3 regions of the Parageobacillus sp. G301 genome follow, and region 2 is predicted to be linked to each of the others. Evidence: riboswitches for the same ligand, from Rfam matches in the RefSeq annotation. Region 2 holds a riboswitch; each other region holds the start of a gene.
The links. A riboswitch is a leader RNA that binds a small molecule or an ion and turns the genes downstream of it on or off. The one in region 2 is predicted to bind thiamine pyrophosphate.
Positions count from the first base shown of each region.

Region 1: linked by a shared signal. The riboswitch ahead of thiM (hydroxyethylthiazole kinase) and the one ahead of tenA (thiaminase II) in region 2 are both predicted to bind thiamine pyrophosphate.
Region 3: linked by a shared signal. The riboswitch ahead of thiC (phosphomethylpyrimidine synthase ThiC) and the one ahead of tenA (thiaminase II) in region 2 are both predicted to bind thiamine pyrophosphate.

Region 1 is NZ_BSDB01000001.1:124,161-131,254, forward strand. It holds gene QSJ37_RS00640 (long-chain fatty acid--CoA ligase) at 1-952, shown strand, start outside; gene QSJ37_RS00645 (DUF6044 family protein) at 1,103-2,770, shown strand; gene QSJ37_RS00650 (glycosyltransferase family 2 protein) at 2,783-3,814, shown strand; TPP riboswitch at 3,875-3,986, shown strand; gene thiM (hydroxyethylthiazole kinase) at 4,048-4,857, shown strand; gene thiD (bifunctional hydroxymethylpyrimidine kinase/phosphomethylpyrimidine kinase) at 4,872-5,675, shown strand; gene thiE (thiamine phosphate synthase) at 5,687-6,346, shown strand; gene QSJ37_RS00670 (acyltransferase family protein) at 6,387-7,094, opposite strand, start outside.
Region 2 is NZ_BSDB01000001.1:1,596,625-1,603,718, reverse strand. It holds gene QSJ37_RS08160 (MFS transporter) at 1-314, shown strand, start outside; gene QSJ37_RS08155 (class I SAM-dependent rRNA methyltransferase) at 376-1,560, opposite strand; gene QSJ37_RS08150 (YbjQ family protein) at 1,717-2,031, shown strand; TPP riboswitch at 2,100-2,207, shown strand; gene tenA (thiaminase II) at 2,317-3,012, shown strand; gene QSJ37_RS08140 (ECF transporter S component) at 2,999-3,586, shown strand; gene QSJ37_RS08135 (ABC transporter ATP-binding protein) at 3,606-5,057, shown strand; gene QSJ37_RS08130 (energy-coupling factor transporter transmembrane component T family protein) at 5,071-5,853, shown strand; gene tenI (thiazole tautomerase TenI) at 5,870-6,478, shown strand; gene thiO (glycine oxidase ThiO) at 6,521-7,094, shown strand, end outside.
Region 3 is NZ_BSDB01000003.1:144,031-151,124, reverse strand. It holds gene QSJ37_RS16580 (STAS domain-containing protein) at 1-328, shown strand, start outside; gene QSJ37_RS16575 (SpoIIE family protein phosphatase) at 325-1,854, shown strand; gene QSJ37_RS16570 (RDD family protein) at 2,014-2,421, shown strand; gene QSJ37_RS16565 (DUF2935 domain-containing protein) at 2,553-2,978, shown strand; gene QSJ37_RS16560 (methyl-accepting chemotaxis protein) at 3,171-4,424, shown strand; TPP riboswitch at 4,488-4,602, shown strand; gene thiC (phosphomethylpyrimidine synthase ThiC) at 4,974-6,695, shown strand.

The DNA of each region.
Region 1 (7,094 bases), 1.5 Mb from region 2:
CCTCGTCACCTTGCCGCTCTTTCATGTGACGGGAATGGTCCACAGCATGCATCTTCCAATTTTTGCGGGCGCGGCGATGGTGCTGTTGACCCGTTGGAATCGCGATAGTGCCGCGCGTTTGATTGAAATGTATCGCTGTACACATTGGGTCAATATTAGCACGATGCTTATTGACTTTTTGGCGAATCCGTCATTGTCAAAATATGATATTTCTTCTCTTGCTAGCATCGCTGGCGGGGGCGCGCCGCTTCCAGAAGCGGTCGGAGAAAAATTGTTTAAGCTGACAGGAGTGCAATATATGGAAGGATATGGGCTTTCCGAAACGATTTCGCATACCCATTTCAACCCGCCGGATCGTCCGAAATTGCAATGCTTGGGCGTTCCATCGTTTGACGTTGACGCCCGCATCATTGAGCCGGAGACCGGAAAAGAGCTTGGCGTCGGGGAAGCAGGCGAAATCGTCGTGCACGGCCCACAAGTGTTTAAGGGATATTATCGCCGTGAAAAAGAAACGGAAGAAGCGTTTATTGAAATCGATGGAAAACGGTTTTTCCGCACCGGCGACATTGGGCGGATGGACGAAGACGGATATTTCTTCATTGTCGACCGTGTCAAGCGGATGATCAATGCGTCTGGGTATAAAGTATGGCCGACGGAAGTCGAATCTCTTTTGTATAAACATCCAGCCGTCCAGCAAGCATGCGTTGTCGGGGTTCCTGATCCGCGCCGCGGCGAGACGGTGAAAGCATTTATTGTGCTTCAAGATGAGTACGTCGGCAAAATCACAGAAGAAGAAATTATGGAATGGTCCAAAACACAAATGGCCGCCTATAAATATCCGCGCATCGTCGAATTCCGTTCGTCGCTGCCGATGACATCAAGCGGAAAATTATTGTGGCGGAAATTGCAAGAAGAAGAGTATCAAAAATTAGAAAAAGAAGTAAAAGCATGAAAGTGTGTGCATAATCAGCAACATAAGGCCGCTTCCAAAAAGCAAAAACTGCTTTTTGGAGCGGCCTTTTTTCTATGATAGAAAAGATGCATATTTTTCCTTTTTCGTTAGAAAATAAAGGAAGACATTTTAAAAAGGGAGGGGGATGAGGTGCCGACAATAGAAAAGCAACTCCTGTTTTTCTCATTCCTTGCAATCGCCTTGTTTGTATCGCCGTATTTTCTGCTTGGCGAAGATGCGCATATGCGTGTGCATGATAATTTAGATTCCAATATTGCATGGTATAAAGTCGTCACGAGGAGCGGAGAGTTATTTGGTTCGGTTCATGCGGTCATCCCGCAAATTATTAACGGGTTGCCTCGAAATGCGTTCGGTACGGAATTTAGCGGAATCGTTTGGCTTCACGCGCTATTTCCATCCATTTACGCATATGGACTTAGTCAGGCGATTACTCGCGTGTTTGCGTTTATCGGCATGTACTTGCTGTTAAGGAAATATGTTATTCCAGATGAAAAATGGGTATGGATTCGCATTGGAGCGTCGCTTGCTTTTGCGCTGACACCGTTTTGGCCATCAGGGATGCTTAGCACACTTGGAATGCCGCTTGCGCTGTGGGCGCTTCTGAACATCCGCGCTGGCGAGCGTTCGTGGGTAAACTATCTTGTGCTTACGCTATTGCCGTTTTATTCGAGTCTCGTGCTCGGCTTCTTCTTTTTTCTTAGTGCGATGGGAATATGGCGGCTTGTCGACGTCATTCGCGGGAAAGGATGGAATTGGCGCTTTTTCTTTGCCATTGTGTACATGACGGCCATTTATTTGGCGGTGGATTACCGCCTTGTTCATTCGCTGTTATTTTCTGATGAACCGACAAGCCGTGATGAGTATTTTCATGCCCGCTTGCCGCTTTGGCGTGTCATACGGCTAATTTTTAAAAACTATATTCTCGGCCATACGCATGTGATGACGGTACACGGACTTATCATTTTGCCATTGACATTGATGGCGTTGTATATCGTTTGGAAGAAAAAGTTATGGAAGCGGGAAAAGCTATTTGTATTTTTACACGTATTGAATTTTGCGCTGTCGACGTGGTACGCGTTTTGGTTTTATAAAGGCTGGGTCCCGTTAACAGAACGTTTTGATCTTCTGGATAAATTTAATTTTGCCCGCTATCACTTTTTGCGGCCGATGGTCATTTATGTGCTGTTTGCCATTTCCCTTAAAATTTTATGGCAGCAAGGCCATTCGTGGAAAAAGGCGTGTTTTGCAGCGATTGCCGCTCAGTTAGTCGTTCTCACCGCTTTTAACGAGGAAATTGCGTATCGCAATAAGCCGTCGTTTCGCGAGTTTTATGCGGAAAAGCAATTCCAAGAAATAAAAGAGCACATCGGACTGCCGGTTCACAAATATCGTGTCGCCAGCATCGGCATTCACCCGGCAATCGCGCAATATAACGGATTTTACACATTAGATACGTATAACAATTTTTATCCCCTGTCATATAAACATAAGTTTCGCCAAATTATTGCAAAAGAGCTGGCGAAAAACAAAAAGCTGCGCGAATACTTCGATGAATGGGGCGGACGTTGCTATATTTTTGTCGACGAGTTAGGAAAACATTATATGTTTAACAAGAATTCAAAACGAAAGATTAAACATTTACATCTAAATACGAATGTATTTCGCGAAATGGGCGGCCGTTATATTTTCTCGGCATTGTCGATTGAAAACGCAAAACAAAATCAGCTGACGCTTGAAAAAGTGTTTCATTCCAAAGAATCGGCATGGACGATTTATTTGTACAAGGTGATACCGTAAGGAGGGGTTAACATGAACGAACCAATGCTTACAATTGTCGTGCCGTGTTATAACGAAGAGGAAGTATTGCCGGAAACGATTCGCCAGCTCCGCAATCTGCGGGAGGAGCTGATTGCCGAGCGCCTTGTTTCTCCTGAAAGCACGTTATTATTTGTCGATGACGGAAGCGGTGATGCGACATGGGACATTATTTATAAAGCAAGCTTGCGTTACCCGGAAGTAAAAGGGGTGAAGCTTGCGCGCAATGCGGGGCATCAAAACGCGCTGTTAGCGGGGCTGTTTGCTGCGAAAACGCGTTCTGATTGCATCGTTTCGATCGATGCAGATTTGCAAGATGATATTTCCGTCATTCACGATTTTGTCCAAAAGTTTCATGAAGGATATGAAATTGTGTATGGGGTGCGCAATAAGCGCGATACGGATACGTTTTTTAAACGCCATACTGCTCAATGGTTTTATAAACTGATGAGAGCGATGGGAGTCGATCTAGTTTATAACCATGCCGATTATCGGTTAATGAGCCGGCGGGCGGTAGAGGAGCTCGAACGGTTCGAGGAAGTGAATTTGTTTTTGCGTGGAATCGTGCCGCTACTAGGGTTTCGGTCCACAACCATCTATTATGATCGGAAAGAGCGGTTTGCAGGAAAAACGAAATATCCGCTCAAAAAAATGATCGCGTTTGCCCTTGATGGGATCACTTCGTTTAGCATTACGCCGATTCGCATTATTTCGCTCATTGGATTTGTTTCCTTTTTCGTCAGCTTATTGTTTGGAGTATATTTTCTTCTTTTAAAATTTACCGGCCATACGCAAACAGGATGGACATCGCTTATTACATCCATTTGGTTTCTTGGCGGCTTGCAGCTTATTGCGTTTGGGTTGATCGGAGAATATATTGGGAAAATTTATAAAGAAACGAAACGGCGCCCCCGATACATTGTCGATCTTGATTTATTTAATTTGCCGATGCCGCAGCCGTGGCGCCAATCTCCTTCACTAAGTGAAGGATCAACGATGCCGGAATTTTCAAAACACCGTTCATAATGTGATATTTTTACTTGCAATATGTGAAAAGAAGGAGTAGACTCTTTTGTGAAAAACTATATATTGTTTTGCGGGAGCTTGCGGAAGCAGGCTGAGAGTACGGCTAATTCCGCCGTTGACCGTTCGAACCTGTTTGGGTAATGCCAGCGCAGGGAAAGTGACTGTGGGATCCGTATACACTTTGCTTGCGCGCAAAGTGTTTTTTTATTCGCAAAAAAGGGAGAGGATGGGAAATGAACAACCAAGAAGCGATAAACGCATTGCAAATGGTTAGACAAGCCAATCCGCTTGTACATAACATTACGAATGTTGTCGTAACGAATTTTACGGCAAACGGCCTGCTTGCGTTAGGTGCTTCACCGGTCATGGCGTATGCGAAAGAGGAAGTTGCGGATATGGCAAAAATTGCGGGGGCGCTTGTCTTAAATATCGGAACATTAAATCCAACAGAAGTGGAAGCGATGATCATTGCCGGAAAAGCGGCAAACGAAGCTGGCGTTCCTGTTATTTTCGATCCGGTTGGCGCCGGGGCGACGCCGTATCGCACGGAGACGGCGCGAAACATTGCGAGCGCGGTCCAACTGTCTGTCATTCGCGGCAATGCGGCGGAAATCGCGAATACTATCGGCGAATCGTGGACCATTAAAGGCGTCGATGCGGGAGAAGGCAGCGGGGATGTCGTATCGCTTGCGAAAAAAGCGGCCGAGCAGCTGAAAACAGTAGTCGCCATTACAGGAAAAGAGGATGTTGTAACAGATGGAAATACGACGTATATCATTCGTAACGGGCATCCGTTGTTAACGAAAGTGACCGGAACTGGCTGCTTATTGACATCTGTTATTGGCGCATTTGCGGCTGTAGAGCGGGATGTGTTAAAAGCGGCGGCGGCGGCGCTTGTCATCTATGGAGTTGCCGCGGAAATCGCTGCGAAAAATGCAGGAGACGAAGGACCGGGCAGCTTTCAAATCGCCTTTTTGGACGCGCTTTTCCGCGTAGGAGCGGATGAGATCAGCCGATACGGTCGCATTGAACGAGTAGAATGAAGGGAGAGAAAATCATGGTATATAAAGCGTTAACGATTGCTGGTTCGGACAGCGGCGGCGGTGCTGGGATTCAAGCGGATTTAAAGACATTTCAAGAATTGCGTGTATTTGGGATGTCCGCATTAACAGCGGTAACGGCGCAAAATACACTCGGCGTGCAAGGAGTATACCCATTGTCGCCGGAAGCGGTCGCGCAACAAATTGAATCCGTCGGAACCGATTTAGGAGCGGATGCTGTAAAAACCGGAATGCTGTTTAGTGCGGAAATTATTGAAGTGGTTGCTTCGAAAGTGAAACAATTCGGGTGGGAACGCCTCGTCGTCGATCCGGTCATGATTGCCAAAGGCGGTGCTCCGCTATTGCAAGAAGAGGCGGTAAGCGCATTAAAAACGCATTTGCTTCCGATTTCGATGGTGGTTACTCCGAACATTCCGGAAGCGGAAGCATTAACCGGCCATACGATTCGAACGATTGAGGACCGTAAGGAAGCGGCGAAACGTCTGCATGAACTAGGAGTGAAATACGTCGTGATCAAAGGCGGCCACGACGATGATGGAGAAGAAACGGTCGATGTATTATATGACGGAAGTGAATTTTTCTATTTCACAAGCAAGCGAATCGATACAAAACATACGCATGGAACAGGATGCACGTTTGCCGCAGCGATAACGGCAGAACTCGCAAAAGGAAAAACGGTGCAAGAAGCAGTGCAGACAGCGAAATCGTTTATTCAAGCCGCCATTAGTCATGAATTAGGCATCGGCCACGGTCACGGCCCGACAAATCATTGGGCGTACCGGGAGAAACAAGCGCGGTAGGTGAATGGAAAGTGGCCCGAATTGCAAGCGAAATAATGAGAGAACGATTGAAAGTATATTTTATTATGGGAAGTACAAATTGTAAAAAACAGCCATTAGAAGTATTAACAGAAGCGATTGATGGCGGAATTACGCTGTTTCAATTTCGCGAAAAAGGGAGCGGTGCGCTTGTCGGTGAACAAAAATACGAGTTCGCCAGACAGCTGCAAAATATTTGCAAAAAGCGCGGCATACCGTTTATCGTCAATGACGATGTCGAACTAGCGCTAGCTCTTGATGCCGATGGTGTGCATATCGGGCAGGATGATGAAGATGCGCGCATCGTCCGCGAAAAAATCGGCGATAAAATTCTTGGAGTGTCGGCACATAATTTGAAAGAAGCGCAAGCGGCGATCGCTGCTGGTGCCGATTATATCGGAGTTGGACCAATTTATCCAACGAAATCGAAAGAAGATGCGAAGAAAGCGCAAGGTCCTGAGATTATTCGCTTTCTTCGTGATCAAGGAGTCGATATTCCGCTTGTGGCCATTGGAGGCATTACCGCGGAAAATGCTGGTGAAGTGATGAACGCCGGAGCGGACGGTGTTTCCGTCATTAGCGCAATTGCTTCGGCTGCATCCCCGTTTATGGCAGCAAAACAACTCGTTCAAACGGTGTTCAACAACGAATAAAGGTGCCCCGAATGTGTTGGGGCACCTTCTTTTTTGCCATTTAAGAAACAGCCTGTTTCTTTTTCGGAAATTGCCATTCCAAAAGTGGGCGCATAATGCGTACAATCGGTTTGCTTCCAAGAACAAGCACAACGATGACGGACAATCCTAGTAATAGCGGGTAACCGTGAATGCTCATAATAAAATCTGGAAGTTTTGTTTCATGCAAGTATTTTAAAATAAACCCGTGCAAAATATAAATATAAAATGTTCTTGTGCCTAACACCGAGAAAGAAAAACGACGGTTTGGAATAAGCGAGAGAAAACTGACCATCATCAGAGTGCTTGCGCTATAAATGACCAGACGCACGAAAATTCCTTTTTCCTCTGGTACGCCGAGCGTATCGTATGATTTGGAACCGTATAGCCATTCTTGCGGCAAATCAGGAAATCCGAAATGAATCATGATAAACATCCCGACTAGTGCAAATAGTGAAAATAAACGTACGCGCCATGTAAATAATCGTTCAATATTCTTTTTTTGAAGGAAAAATCCTAATAAAAAGAATGGGAAAAACGTAAACGTACGCGATATACTTAGCCATTTCTCTGCTTCGATCATGCCTGCTCCTACTCCCAAAAGAAGGGCAAGCAATAGTGAAACGTGTTTTGGGATTTTGGCAAAGATCCATAATAACAAATTCCAACTAAATAAGCTAATTAAAAACCATAGACTCCATTGGGGAGTGAGCAAATCGAATTCAATGGA
Region 2 (7,094 bases):
TTTTCATTGCAATGTTATTGTTGGCTTGGCTGCCAAGCAATGTGATTTTGTTTACCGCAGCAATTCTTTATGGGTTAGGATTTGGAACGGTGCAGCCAGCGCTGCAAGCATGGTCTGTGGAAAAAGCGGCAAAAAACCGAAAAGGAATGGCAAATGCGACCTTTTTCGCCTTTTTCGATTTAGGGGTCGGAGTAGGAGCGATGGTTTTTGGGCAAATTGGCCATTGGTTCGGTTACTCTAGCATTTATATAACTGCCGCACTATCCGTGTTGATTTCTATTAGCTTTTACTTATATATTTTGCATAAAAAATAAAACGCTTAGGACTGTCATACAGTCCTAAGCGTTTTTTTGTTTAGAAAATGGAACCATTTAGCTATCTGCGCGAATGCACTTCATAAATGGCAAATTTTAAATAGTCGCCTTCATCGGCAGCAAGCAGCTTCGGATGATCGTAGCCGGCGCCGCTCCAGTACACTTGCCGCAAAATTTTCTTCGCATCAAACGCCGCTTCTTCGATCATCGCTTGGAACAAATCAGCGTGAACATGGTACGAGCAGCTCGCTGTGACGAAAAAGCCGCCATCTTTGACAAGCTTTAAGCCGTTTAAGTTAATGTCTTTATAGCCGCGCAGCGCTTTCGGAACGGCTTGAGCTGATTTCGCAAACGCCGGCGGGTCAATGATGACAACGTCCCATTTCTTTCCATCGCGAACCGCTTCGCGCAAATAATCGAATGCATTGGCGACGACAAAATCGACGTTGGTAAAGCCATTGAGTGCGGCGTTGCGTTTTGCTGTTTCAATGGCGTGTTCGGAAATATCGACCGCAGTGACGTGTTTCGCACCATATAAGCACGCATTGAGCATAAACGAGCCAGTATGGGTAAAACAGTCGAGCACTGTTGTATCGCTGTTAATGAGCGGTTTAATCGCCGCGCGGTTTTGTCTTTGGTCGAAGAAAAATCCCGTCTTTTGCCCGTTTTCAATGTCGACGATATATTTGACGCCGTTTTCTTCAATCAGCACTTCCGTTTCCGACTGGCCATACCAAAAGCCTTTTTCTTGCTCTAGCCCTTCTAGCTCGCGGACATACACGTCATTGCGCAAATAAATCGCTTTTGGCTTAAATACTTCAAGCAAACCGCGCAAAATCCAGTCTTTCCGTTTTTCCATCCCGAGGGAAAGAATTTGAACGACAAGCACGTCTTCGTATTTATCGACGATCAGCCCCGGTAAAAAGTCAGCTTCACCGTAAATAGCGCGGCATGAGCGAACGCCGGGAATCATTCGCTCACGATACTCCCATGCTTTGCGGATTCGGTCGACAAAAAATTGTTCATTTAGCTCTTCATCAGGATTTTGCGTCAAAACGCGCACAATGATTTGCGATTTCGGGTTAATATAGCCCTTTGCCAAAAAGTAGCGTTGATGATTATATACGTCCACAAAATCGCCCGGTTCAAAGTCTCCTTCAATATAATCGACTTCGCTTTGGAAAATCCATGGATGTCCTTGTTCCAGCCGTTTTTTTCGCTTTCGTTTTAAAAATACGTTTGCCACGTTCTCCACTCCATTATGATATAGTCGTTTGCTTTTTCTATGATACAGAATTGCGGACAAAGACGCAACGCAGGCAAGTTTGTCGACATTTGTCAGGACTATTTTCTTCTAAACAGAATAACGATAAGCATAGATGAAAAGAAAAGAGGGATTATGATGATTATCGCAACGACGGACTATGTACCAGGAAAACAAATAAAAGAGTATATCGGATTTGTACAAGGAAATACGGTACAGTCAAAACATATCGGCAAAGACATTATGGCTGGTCTGAAAACGATTGTCGGCGGAGAAATCAAGGCGTATACTGAAATGATGGACGAAGCGAGAAAAATTGCGATTGAACGCATGATAAACGAGGCGAAACGCCAAGGAGCAAATGCGGTAATCGACGTAAGAGTCGCTACAGCGGCAATTATGGCGAATACGTCGGAAATTTTGGCATACGGTACGGCGGTCATCGTGGAATAGTAAAAAAGGGTTGACAACGATATTCACCGTGATATGATATTCTCAAATAAGAAAATTTCATAGCGTACGCAATCCACTAGGGGGGCCTTTAGAAAGGCTGAGATCAAAGTGTGCCTTTGAGACCCTTAGCACCTGATCTGGGTAATGCCAGCGTAGGGAAGTGGAGTGGCGTGGCGTAGTCGTGGATTTTACTATGTTTTTTCGGCGGCTAGTGTTCAACACCACTTTCTTTACGCTTTTGTAAAGGAAGTGGTGTTTATTTTTTATAAAAAAGGGGGAGACAAAATGTCATTTGCGATGGAATTGCGGAAAAAGGCCGATCCGATCTGGCAGGCAAGCTTTCGCCATCCTTTTGTGAGAGAGTTAGGGGAAGGAACGCTAGACCTTACTCGTTTCCGCTATTATGTGATGCAAGATGAGTATTATTTGCACCATTTTGCGAGAGTCCAGGCAATTGGGGCAGCGAAGTCTCCAGATGCAAAGACAATCGCGAGCATGGCGCATCATGCTCAAAGCACATGTGAAGCAGAATTATCTTTGCATGAAACGTTTGCCGGTCTGCTTGGGATCACGGAGGAAGAAAAAGCGTCATTTATTCCGGCGCCGACCGCATACGCGTATACGTCGCATATGTACCGGGCTGCGTATGAAGGGCATTTAGGTGATGTGATTGCGGCGATTTTGCCGTGCTACTGGCTTTATTATGAGATTGGCGAGAGACTAAAAGACTGCAAGCCAAAAGAGCCAATCTATCAGAAATGGATTGGAACATATAGCTCCGAATGGTTTCGCAGCTTAGTAGAAGAACAAATCGCCCGTTTGGATGAGATCGCGGAAGCAGTCACTGAATCCGATCGCAAACGGATGGAACAGCATTTTCTTATTAGCAGTGAATATGAATACGAATTTTGGGAGATGGCATATCGCCTAGAAACATGGCCATCAGCAGGAAAGGAGATCAAAGAACATGTCAGCAACTAAAGGATTGAAGCTCGTTGATATTTTAACGACAATCGTGATTTCTGTCGTTTTTGGGATCATTTATAAAATTTGGGGGCCGTTCTATTACTTTGTTAAGCCATTTGGTTTTCATATTGATCAACTCATTTACGGCATGTGGTTTATCGCCGCATCGGTGGCATATTTGCTGATCCGCAAGCCAGGTGTTGCGCTGTTAGCGGAAATTGCTGCTTCTTCTGGAGAATTTATTATGGGCTCAGAGTGGGGGCTAGAGGTGCTTATTTACGGAGTTGTTCAAGGGCTTTTGGCGGAAGTGGTGTTTGCCGCGTTCCGTTATAAACGGTTTGACGCATTGGTCGTGTCGTTAGGAGCGATTGGCGCGACGATTGGTTCGCTTGTGATGGATTTTTATAAAGGGTATATTGAATCGCTGGCGCCTTGGAACTTGGCATTATTCCTTATTGCCCGCTTTATTGGCGCAGTGGTGATTGCCGGTGTTTTTGCCGTTTCTTTAGTAAAAGCGTTAGAAAAAACTGGTGTGACGCAAATGTTGCGCCCGGCTTCGAAAGAAGATTACGACGCGCTTGATCGTTGAAAAGGTGGCGTGTGAACCGATGAAACCGATAGCATCTGTTGAACGGCTGCGCTTGAAATTTCCTGGAAAAGATACATTGCTATTTAAAGATTTATCGATCACGTTTTACGAAGGAGAAAAAGTATTGTTGCTCGGTCCATCCGGATGCGGAAAATCAACATTGTTGCAAGTGCTGTCCGGCTTGATTCCGCATTCGATCGAAGTTCCGATGAAAGCAGAGCGAGTGCAGCTTCCCGATAATTGGGGCTACGTCTTCCAAGATCCCGATTCGCAATTTTGCATGCCGTTTGTCGATGAAGAAATCGCCTTTGCGCTCGAAAATATCGGTGTGCCGCGCGAAGAGATGAAAGAGCGGATCGAGAAGCTGCTAGAGACAGTTGGTCTTTTTGTAGAGCCGCATACCGATATTCATACGCTATCGGGAGGAATGAAGCAACGGCTCGCCCTTGCTTCCGTATTGGCGTTAGATCCAGATGTACTGTTTTTGGATGAACCAACGGCAATGATTGATGAAGAAGGAACGGAAGCGATTTGGCGGACGGTGAAACAAATTGCCCATGATAAAACGGTCATCATTATCGAACATAAAATCGATCATATACTCGATTTTGTCGATCGGATTATTTTATTTAATGATAACGGCGAGATCATTGCTGATGATAAAGCGCAAACGGTGTTTTCCGATTACAAAGATATCATTGCCTCACAAGGAATTTGGTATCCCGGTGTATGGGATGAATATATAGCGAAGCGGCAACGCCAGCGAGTGAATGTTCGCCAAGAGGAAATTATCCGCCTTCGCGAGTTTCAAGGCTATCGCCTGCGCGATGTTAAAATACGCGTGGAAGAAGCGACTGTACGCGCAGGAGAATGGATTGCCATTACCGGCAAAAACGGCGCCGGGAAAAGTACGCTCTTGCATGCGCTGATGAAGCTCATTCGCACAGACGGGACGTATGAGTTATACGGAAAAGACAGCAAACGGTTGAAACAGCTTCATCGTTTGATTGCATTTGTCTTTCAAAATCCGGAATTTCAGTTTGTTACTAATTCTGTACGAGAGGAGATTGCTTATTCGCTTCGTTTAGAAAAAAGAGAAGAAGCGGAAATTGCGGAAACGGTCGAACAATTGCTGCAGAGATTCCACCTTCGAAAACAGCAAAATCAGCATCCATACCAGCTTTCCATGGGACAAAAGCGTCGTTTAAGTGTGGCTGCTTCGATCGTAAGCGGACAGCAAATTTTCCTGCTCGATGAACCAACGTTTGGGCAAGATGCAAAAAATACGTTTGCGCTGCTTGAGTTATTGGAATCGTATCGAGAGCAAGGTGCAACGATTATGATGGTCACCCATGATGAGAACATCGTCAAATATTTTGCCACAAGAAGATGGGTGATTGAAGACGGACAGCTGGTGAAAGATGAATGGATTTCGCCTCATCCATCCAAAACGGCTGTGCTGTCCGTGTAGGGAGGTACAGATGATGAAATGGAACATTCATTATCGAGAAACATGGCTGCATCATACGAATCCGAGCTTAAAGCTTATGGTGCTCATTTTGTTGTTTATCGTTGTTTTATTCGTACACAACCCAAATGTTTTAATCAATTTTTCGTTTGGGCTTCTCTTGTTATTTATGCTGTATACCGGCTATCCGTGGAAGTTTTTGCTGCTATTGTTTTTGCCGTTTTTTCTTGTATTTGTTTCGACCGCGTCATCGATGATTTTGTTTGGTGAAGGTTCGACGACATGGCTTCGCTGGGGGCTTATCCATGTGACGGAAGAAAGCTTTTTGCGCGGAATGCATCTCGGGTTTCGAGCGCTCTCGTTCGCGCTCCTTGGGCTTTTGTTTTCCCTAACGACAAGACCGGTCCGCTTATTTTATTCGCTGATGCAGCAGTTAAAATTAAAACCAAAATACGCTTACAGCTTTTTAGCAGGCGTTCGTTTAATTCCGATTATGATCGAAGAATTTCAAACTGTAAGAAACGCGTTAAAAGTACGAGGGGTTGTCAATAACGGATTGTTCGAAAAAATGAAGCGGTATGCGATTCCGCTTTTATCACAAAGCATCCGCCGTGCCCAGCGCATCGCTGTTGCGATGGAAGCAAAGCGTTTTTCCAACAGCGCAGAGCGAACGTTTTATTATGAAATCGGGTTTAGCAAATATGATATTGTGCTTGTTGCTGTTTTTATCATAGTGACGGCAGCGGCTTATTATGCCGGGATTTATTATCCGTACATTCCGGTGGAAGATGTGCGGTAGAAAGCAAGGGATCAGAATGGAAAGACAACTTCATATCATTTCAACAGGAAAACAGTCTTTAGACCAGTTCGTTGCGATTTGTGCCCGCGTTCATCCATATGTAGACGCGATTCATGTGCGGGAAAAAATGAAAACAGCAAGGGAAATTTCCGAGTTTCTTACAGCGTTAATCAAGCAAGGAGTGCCGCCTAGAAAAATCATCGTGAACGACCGAATTGATGTGGCGGTGGTTTTTGGAGTAAAAGGAGTCCAGCTTGCGCACCATAGTTTGTCTGTGAGGCAAGTAAAACATCATTTTCCTTCGCTATCTATCGGTTGTTCGGTTCATTCGATCGAGGAAGCGATGAAAGCGGAAGAAAGCGGTGCTGATTATTGTATATACGGCCACGTTTTTGCGACTGGAAGCAAAGTAGGGGTACCGCCGCGCGGAATAGAATCATTGCGAAGTGTCGCCAATCACGTGAATATTCCTGTTATCGCGATCGGCGGCATCCATTCCAATAATGCGGAACAAGTACTGAAAGCTGGTGCGCACGGGATTGCCGTTATGTCAGCGGTATTTTTTGCCGACGATCCTGTTGGCGAAGCAAAGAAACTCGCAAAAATTGTGAAGAAAATGGTATGAATGTGGAGGAAATCGTTAGGAAAAAGAGAAGAGGGGATTTAAATGGAACGTTACCATTACGACGTTGTGATTGTTGGCGGCGGAATTATTGGCGCTTCTATTGCTTTTCAGTTGGCGAAACGTCATTTTCACGTCGGCGTGCTTGAAAAAGGGTGGATTGCGAGCCAATCATCAAGCGCGGCGGCAGGAATGCTTGGGGCGCAATCTGAATTTTTCGAAGAAAGTCCGCTTATTCCTCTTGCGATCAAAAGCAGGGACATGACCCCTAAGCTTGCGGAGGAATTAAGGGAACTTACCGGAATCGACATTGGGCTTGTACAGAAAGGCATGTTGAAAGTGGCGGTGACCGAGGAAGAAGCGGCGGCCCTCCGTCGCCATTACGAATTTTGGCAGCATACCGATTATCCAGTACGCTGGCTGTCGATGGATGAGGCAGCGGAAATAGAGCCGAATGTTTCCCGCGATTTAGCGGGCGCAATGTACATACCATCAGACGGACAAGTGAGCGCTTCTGATTTCGCTGCCGCTTTTGCGAATGCCTCGATTGCCTATGGAGCAAAGTGGCATGAGTATACGGAAGTCATCGATTTACAACGAGCAGATTATTCATACATGA
Region 3 (7,094 bases), on a different contig from region 2:
GCATGAACTAATTGATGTTTTCGTATGGAATGAAGATATTACTTTGAACAATACCGAACAATTTCGAAAAGCGATGGCTAAGTTTATTCAAAATCCAGCTGAGTATCTCATATTAAATATGGAACAAGTGAAATATATTAATAGCGCTGGTCTTGGCATTATTGCCAATAGTGTCATGACGGCAAGAAAACAGCAAAAAGAGCTGGTGATCGCAGGGGTTCGAGATTCGCTTCAAGAAATTTTCCATATTGTTAAGTTTGCTTCGTTTATTAAACTTTTCGATACGGAAAAAGATGCGATTAATTTTTTTATGGAGAATGGGATATGATTCATAAGCTTTTGCAAAAAATCAGGAAAGACAAAAATGTTTCGTTAAAAGGACTATTGCAGCTCCTTGACGAATGGAACACGCTTTATAATAAAGCGGACCAAGTTTATTGGCTGGCCAACTTAGCGGAAAGGCGGATTATTTTTGTTTCCCTGTCTTGCGAGAAGATTTACGGAGTACAGCCTGAAGCTTTTTACCAAGATGTAGAGCTATGGAAAAAAGTTATTCACCCGGAAGATCGAGACAAGGTAGAGAAAAAGCAATCTGCTCTTTGGAAAGGAAGCTGTCTTGAGCATGAATATCGCATTATTCATCAACAGGATGGGACGGTTCGTTGGGTTCTCGATCAAACGTTTCCCGTGTTTGATGAAAATGGAAAGCTAGTAATGTTAAGTGGAGTGATTACGGATATTACGGAGATAAAAAAAATGAATGAAAAGCTTTTACTGGCGGAAAAAGTGTGCGAACATGTACAGCAGGCTATATTGATCACAGATGAAAATGGAGTTATTCAATTTATTAATCCCGCTTTTACAGAAATTACAGGGTACGGGTCAGAAGCAATCGGTTTGTCATTAGACTTTTTGTATTCTGGTTACTACAATGAACATTTTTATCAAACAATTAAGCAAACTGTCGCTGAAAAAGGACAGTGGAGAGGGAGTCTGCGGGGGCGCCGGAAAAATGGGGAAGTGTATGCTCAACAGACGACGATTACAGCGATTCATGATAAAGAAGGGCGTCTGATTTTTTATCTTTTTCTATTTTCAGATATGATCAAAAACGAAAAGACCGCAACAAGCTTAAAAAATGATTTAAAGTTAGCGCAGGAAGTGCAAAAACGTGTATTGAGCAAGCCGCTTAAAACGGAAGTGATTGATATATATGGTATGTACGTCCCTTCAGGAGAATTAGGGGGAGATATGTATGCATGGTATCGGATTGATAGCGACCGATACGGAATCTTTTTGATGGATGTGATGGGGAACGGAGTAGCTGCTTCGCTCATTTGTATGTCGGTTCGTTCATTATTAAATGGGGTTATTCGAAAATGTATTTATCCGCAAGAAGTATTTCATGAGTTAAACAAACATATGCAGTTGTTGTACCATGAAGATGGGCCAATGAATACGTATTATTTTACTGCCGTTTATGCGATGGTGAACACAAAAGAAAAGTTCATTGAATATGCTTCGGCAGGTCATCCTCCTGGCTTTTTATTTCATCCAAGCGGTTTAGTTGAGGAGCTGGACAAAGGATGTGCACCGATCGGGTTATTATCGTATCTCCATGTGGAAACGGGAAAACTAAATTACGCTCCAGGAGCAACGTTAGTGCTGTACTCGGATGGAGTAGTCGAAGGGGCCCATAGTTCTGTTAGAACCAATATCGAAATGTTTCGGGAAAAACTAAAACCATATATTCATTTAGACAACAAAAATATGATAGCACATATAAATAAAATGTTTAAGGAAGAGTATCCGTTTCTCGATGATATTTCTGTCGTTGTGGCGAAATTGCATTAAATTGAACTGTTTTTCACAAGTTCGATAATGAAAAAATAATGTCATGCATTGTCAATAAAGAGATAAACCGGTATGATAAAGGATAATAATCTTCCATGAATCGGATGCAATGGTGATGAATACATTGTAGTGACGAAGGCAAAGAAAGGGGATTGTATCATGGTGAGGAATCCAGCGGGATTTTGGAAACGGTTAGCGGCTGGTTTATTAGACGGTCTTATTGTCGGTTTGCCGTTAGTGTTTATCGGTTACCTTATTACGGGAAGTTGGGAGGAGAATTGGTTCACTACGGCAGCAAACATCGTTTACGGTCTAGTTGTGCCGGCGGTTTGGTCTGGATATACAGTAGGGAAAAAGTTGTTAGGTATTCGCATCGCAAAAGTAAATGGCGAAAAAGTCGGAATCGGGACGATGTTTTTACGGTTTGCTGTCGGTGGACTTGTTTATGGGTTAACGCTTGGCATCGCTCTCATTATTAGCGCCATTATGGTGGCAGCGCGCGAAGATAAACGCTCCATTCATGATTTTATTGCCGGAACGTATGTGACGACAGAGAAACCAGCATAATTGGATTGATCATAAAGAACGGGTGTCTAAGAAGGAGATGCCCGTTTTTTTATGGTGAATTAGAGGAACGTTTGTTTGTATATTCATACTTTTTCATTTCCCCCCATATCATGCAATATGGGGGGATGTTCATGCAATTTTACTATGGCCAACAAATGCCGCTGCGTATTTTAGACGAAGCGGAATTTTGGAAACATCAAGAAGAGGAGCATACGGTCGTTATTCGTGAACTTGTTAGCGGTTTAGAGCCGGCTTATGTCGAAGCGCTGAAAAAATGGGAAGAAGCACTTTCTGCAACACATCAGCAAGTAGTGCGTTTTATTGAATCGGTCGTTCGCGCGGGATATTACGTTCCTTATCAGCTTTACCAGCAAGTGTTGCAGCTAGTGTCTCATTGCTTACAGCAAAGTCTTGATTTTATTCAACTATGTCAACAAATAAAAACGGAAAGCAAAGCAGTGAGCAAAAATCCAACGGCAAAAGTAGTGCTGAACCATATTATTCGTGAGTCGGAATATTTTATTGGCATCGCGCAATTGTTATTATACGGAAAATAAGGAAAATGCCTATTCGTTTCGGATAGGCATTTTATGTGTTTGAAAAAGAGCAGAGTAAGTAGTAATGAAAAAGGGTAACGGTTTGTTTTATGTTTTGTAATATTATACTAGAAATATAAAAAAGAGGTGAATATATCCGATATAATTAATAGTAAGATTCTTTAATATTACAGAAAAAAGGTGGGAAAAAGGTTGACGCTGCATAGTTATATTTTACGCACGATGTTCATTGTCATTCCTGGCACCGCTCTCATCGGCCTTGGTGTATGTATGGCGAATGGCATTAGCGGCGCGGCGTTTTGGTGGACGCTTGTTGCGACTATATTATTTGGGGCTGTAGTCGGAGTCGTTTCTGCGATATTAAACTATCGTCGATTTATTGCCCCGATCGCTATTATCAATCAGCATTTAGATAAGATGACCAATGGAGATTTATCGGCGCGTGTTCCTATGGATGAAGTGAGACAGTTAAAACCGATTGCCGTTTCGCTCAATAAAATGGCCCAAGCGTGGCAAGAAGTCATCGCCAACGTTCAACGCCATTCCGATGAGATGACGCAATTTTCCGGACAGTTAACCGCCATTGCGGAACAGACGACGAAAGCAACGGAGCAAATTGCGTCGACAATGGAGATAATTGCCTCAAGTTCGGAACAGCAAGTGAAAACGGCGCAAGAAACATCGTTAGCGATGAACGACATCTCCGATACGCTTATGCAAGTGGCTGCGAATACGAAGTGCGTGTCTACGAATGTAAATGAAACATCGGCAAAAGCGCAATCGGGAAAACAGTCGATTTCGCAAATGGAAGAGCAAATACAGTTTATTTATGAGCATGTTCAATCACTTGGACAAGTTATTAAAGCGCTTGGAGAGCGTTCGAATGAAATCGGCCAGATTACGCAGGTGATTACAGGAATTGCTTCGCAAACGAATTTACTTGCCTTAAATGCGGCGATTGAGGCGGCAAGAGCTGGAGAACAAGGAAAAGGGTTCGCCGTTGTGGCGGATGAAGTTCGCAAATTGGCGGAACAGTCTGCTCAATCCGCACAGCAAATTTCGCAGCTGATCGGCTATATCCAAGAAGAAACGGAAAAAGCGATCGAATCGATGGAAACCGTAGTTAGCGAAGTATCGCAAGGGCTTGATGTTGTGCAAACGGCTGGACAGTCGTTTGAACAAATCCGCCAATCCATCGGCGAAGTCAATGCCCAAATCGAACAAGTATCCACAGCGATCGAGCAAATGACGGAAAACGCGCGACGGGTGGCTGCTTCCATTGGCCACATGACAGAGATTGTGGAACAAACTTCTTCTGGATCAGCGAATGTTTCGGCGGCAACACAAGAACAAATGGCATCGATGGAGGAAATTGCTTCATCGGCATCATCGTTAAGCAAAATGGCAGAAAATATGCAAACAATGTTAAACCGGTTTACCGTATAAGGAAGCGTATTTACATTGCTTTATAAGTATGTTAATATTAAGAAAAATTAAATAAGTTTGTCGCTTATCTACTAGGGGAGTCCAATAGCTTGGACTGAGAAAAGAACGCGCTTAAGTTCTTTGACCCTTTGAACCTGATCTGGGTTATACCAGCGTAGGGAAGTAGATAGCGGGAGTGTATGTGTTTGTTGCGTACGTTTCGCTATTTGCGTTCCGTCGGGTTCTCTTAGAGAACCCGATTTTTATTTCCGCATATATTCTCCTATCTCCGCCCCGCGTTTTGGTGTAACTTCAGGTCCTCACTATTATTTTAAGGAGGTGTAGACCTGGTTACTAAAATCGTTGTCGTGTACTGACCGATGGAAGGAATGGTGCACGACAGATGCCGTCGCTGACAAGCGATCCACGGGGTGTCTTTCACAGCGGGTGAATGACAAGGGAAATTCCCTTCCTGATGGAACTCAGGTGTTTCCTGAGCGGCAAGCGATGTTTCCTGGTTCCATCGCGATGAGTCGATTTTTATAGATTTTAGTAACTAGGAGGAGTTACATGCAAAACATCAAATCTTTTATGCAATTTCCTGCGAGTAAAAAGGTGTATGTCGAAGGTTCAAGACCGGATATTCGTGTTCCGATGAGAGAAATTACGTTAAGTCCAACAAAGACAGAAACAGGAATCATCGAAAATGAACCTGTTCGTGTTTATGACACAAGCGGTCCTTACACCGATCCTGATTTTCAGCCGGACATTCAAAAAGGATTGCCGCCGCTAAGAAAACGCTGGATTTTAGAAAGGGGCGACGTTGAAGAATACGGGGGGCGTCCAGTGAAACCGGAAGATAACGGATTCCGTAATGGGAAGCAATCAGAGATTACTCTGCCTTTCGAGAGAAAACCGCTGCGCGCAAAAAAAGGAAAAACTGTGACACAAATGCATTACGCAAAACGAGGGATTATTACGCCGGAGATGGAATTTGTTGCGATTCGCGAAAATATAGATCCGGAAATCGTGCGTCAAGAAGTTGCCGCAGGCAGAGCGATTATTCCTTCGAATATTAACCATCCGGAAAGTGAACCGATGATTATTGGGAGTCGTTTTCATGTAAAAATTAACGCGAATATTGGCAATTCCGCAGTCACATCATCCATTGAAGAAGAAGTCGAAAAAATGCTTTGGGCGGTGCGCTGGGGAGCAGACACGATTATGGACTTATCGACGGGAAAACACATTCATGCGACACGAGAATATATTATTCGCAATTCCCCTGTGCCTGTCGGGACGGTTCCGATTTATCAAGCGCTTGAAAAAGTGAATGGCGTCGTTGAAGACTTAACGTGGGAAATTTACCGTGATACGCTCATCGAACAAGCGGAACAAGGGGTGGACTATTTTACGATTCACGCGGGGGTGCTGCTTCGTTACATACCGATGACGGTAAACCGAACGACTGGCATTGTTTCACGCGGCGGCTCGATTATGGCGCAATGGTGTTTAGCCCACCATGAAGAAAACTTCTTATACACGCATTTTGAAGAAATATGCGAGATTTTGAAAACGTACGATATTGCAGTATCGCTTGGAGACGGGCTGCGCCCAGGCTCGATTGCCGATGCGAATGACGAAGCGCAGTTTGCTGAATTGGAGACGCTCGGAGAATTAACAGAAATCGCTTGGAAGCATGATGTGCAAGTGATGATTGAAGGACCAGGGCATGTGCCGATGCATAAAATTAAGGAAAATGTCGATAAGCAAATCGAAATTTGCAAAGGTGCGCCGTTTTACACATTAGGACCGCTTACGACCGATATCGCGCCGGGATATGACCACATTACATCCGCGATCGGAGCAGCGATCATTGGCGCGTACGGAACGGCGATGCTTTGTTACGTGACGCCAAAAGAGCATTTAGGGTTGCCGAATAAAGATGATGTGCGCGAAGGAGTGATCGCTTATAAAATCGCAGCACACGCGGCCGATTTAGCAAAAGGGCACCCGGGAGCGCAACGGCGGGATGACGCGTTATCAAAAGCGCGCTTTGAGTTTCGTTGGAACGATCAGTTCAACCTTTCGCTTGATCCAGATCGAGCTCGGGAATATCATGATGAAACATTGCCGGCGGAAGGGGCGAAAGTCGCGCACTTTTGTTCGATGTGCGGGCCGAAGTTTTGCTCGATGAAAATTTCACATGAGCTGCAAAAAACGGTGAGGGAAGAAGGGATGAAACAAAAAGCGAAGGAGTTTGTCGAAAATGGCTCATCTCTCTATCGATAATGTTCAAGAGTTGCAAAAGGAAATTGCCGAACTGAAGGAGAAAATTCTTAAATTGGAACAGCAAATTGCCCATATTCAAAAAAATTGCCAGCATTCATTTTTTGAGACACCGTTTATGCGAAAATGTGTCAAATGCCATTATATAGAGATTTTATATTATTGAATATGTAATTGGGCGAAGGGGATTGTCAAATATATAGCTAATCCATCTCCCGTTTTGCAGGGTGGAAATCGGGAAATGGATTAGCTTTTTTATTTTTGTTTTTAGTCATTTCTTTTAAGTTTTTTTATATATATTTCATGAAAAAGTTTATTTGATTGGTTGCGGCGGGATATGGTGCATGATGGATAACAATAAAGAACATCTATTAAATGATTTTTATTTTGGAGGGAAACTAT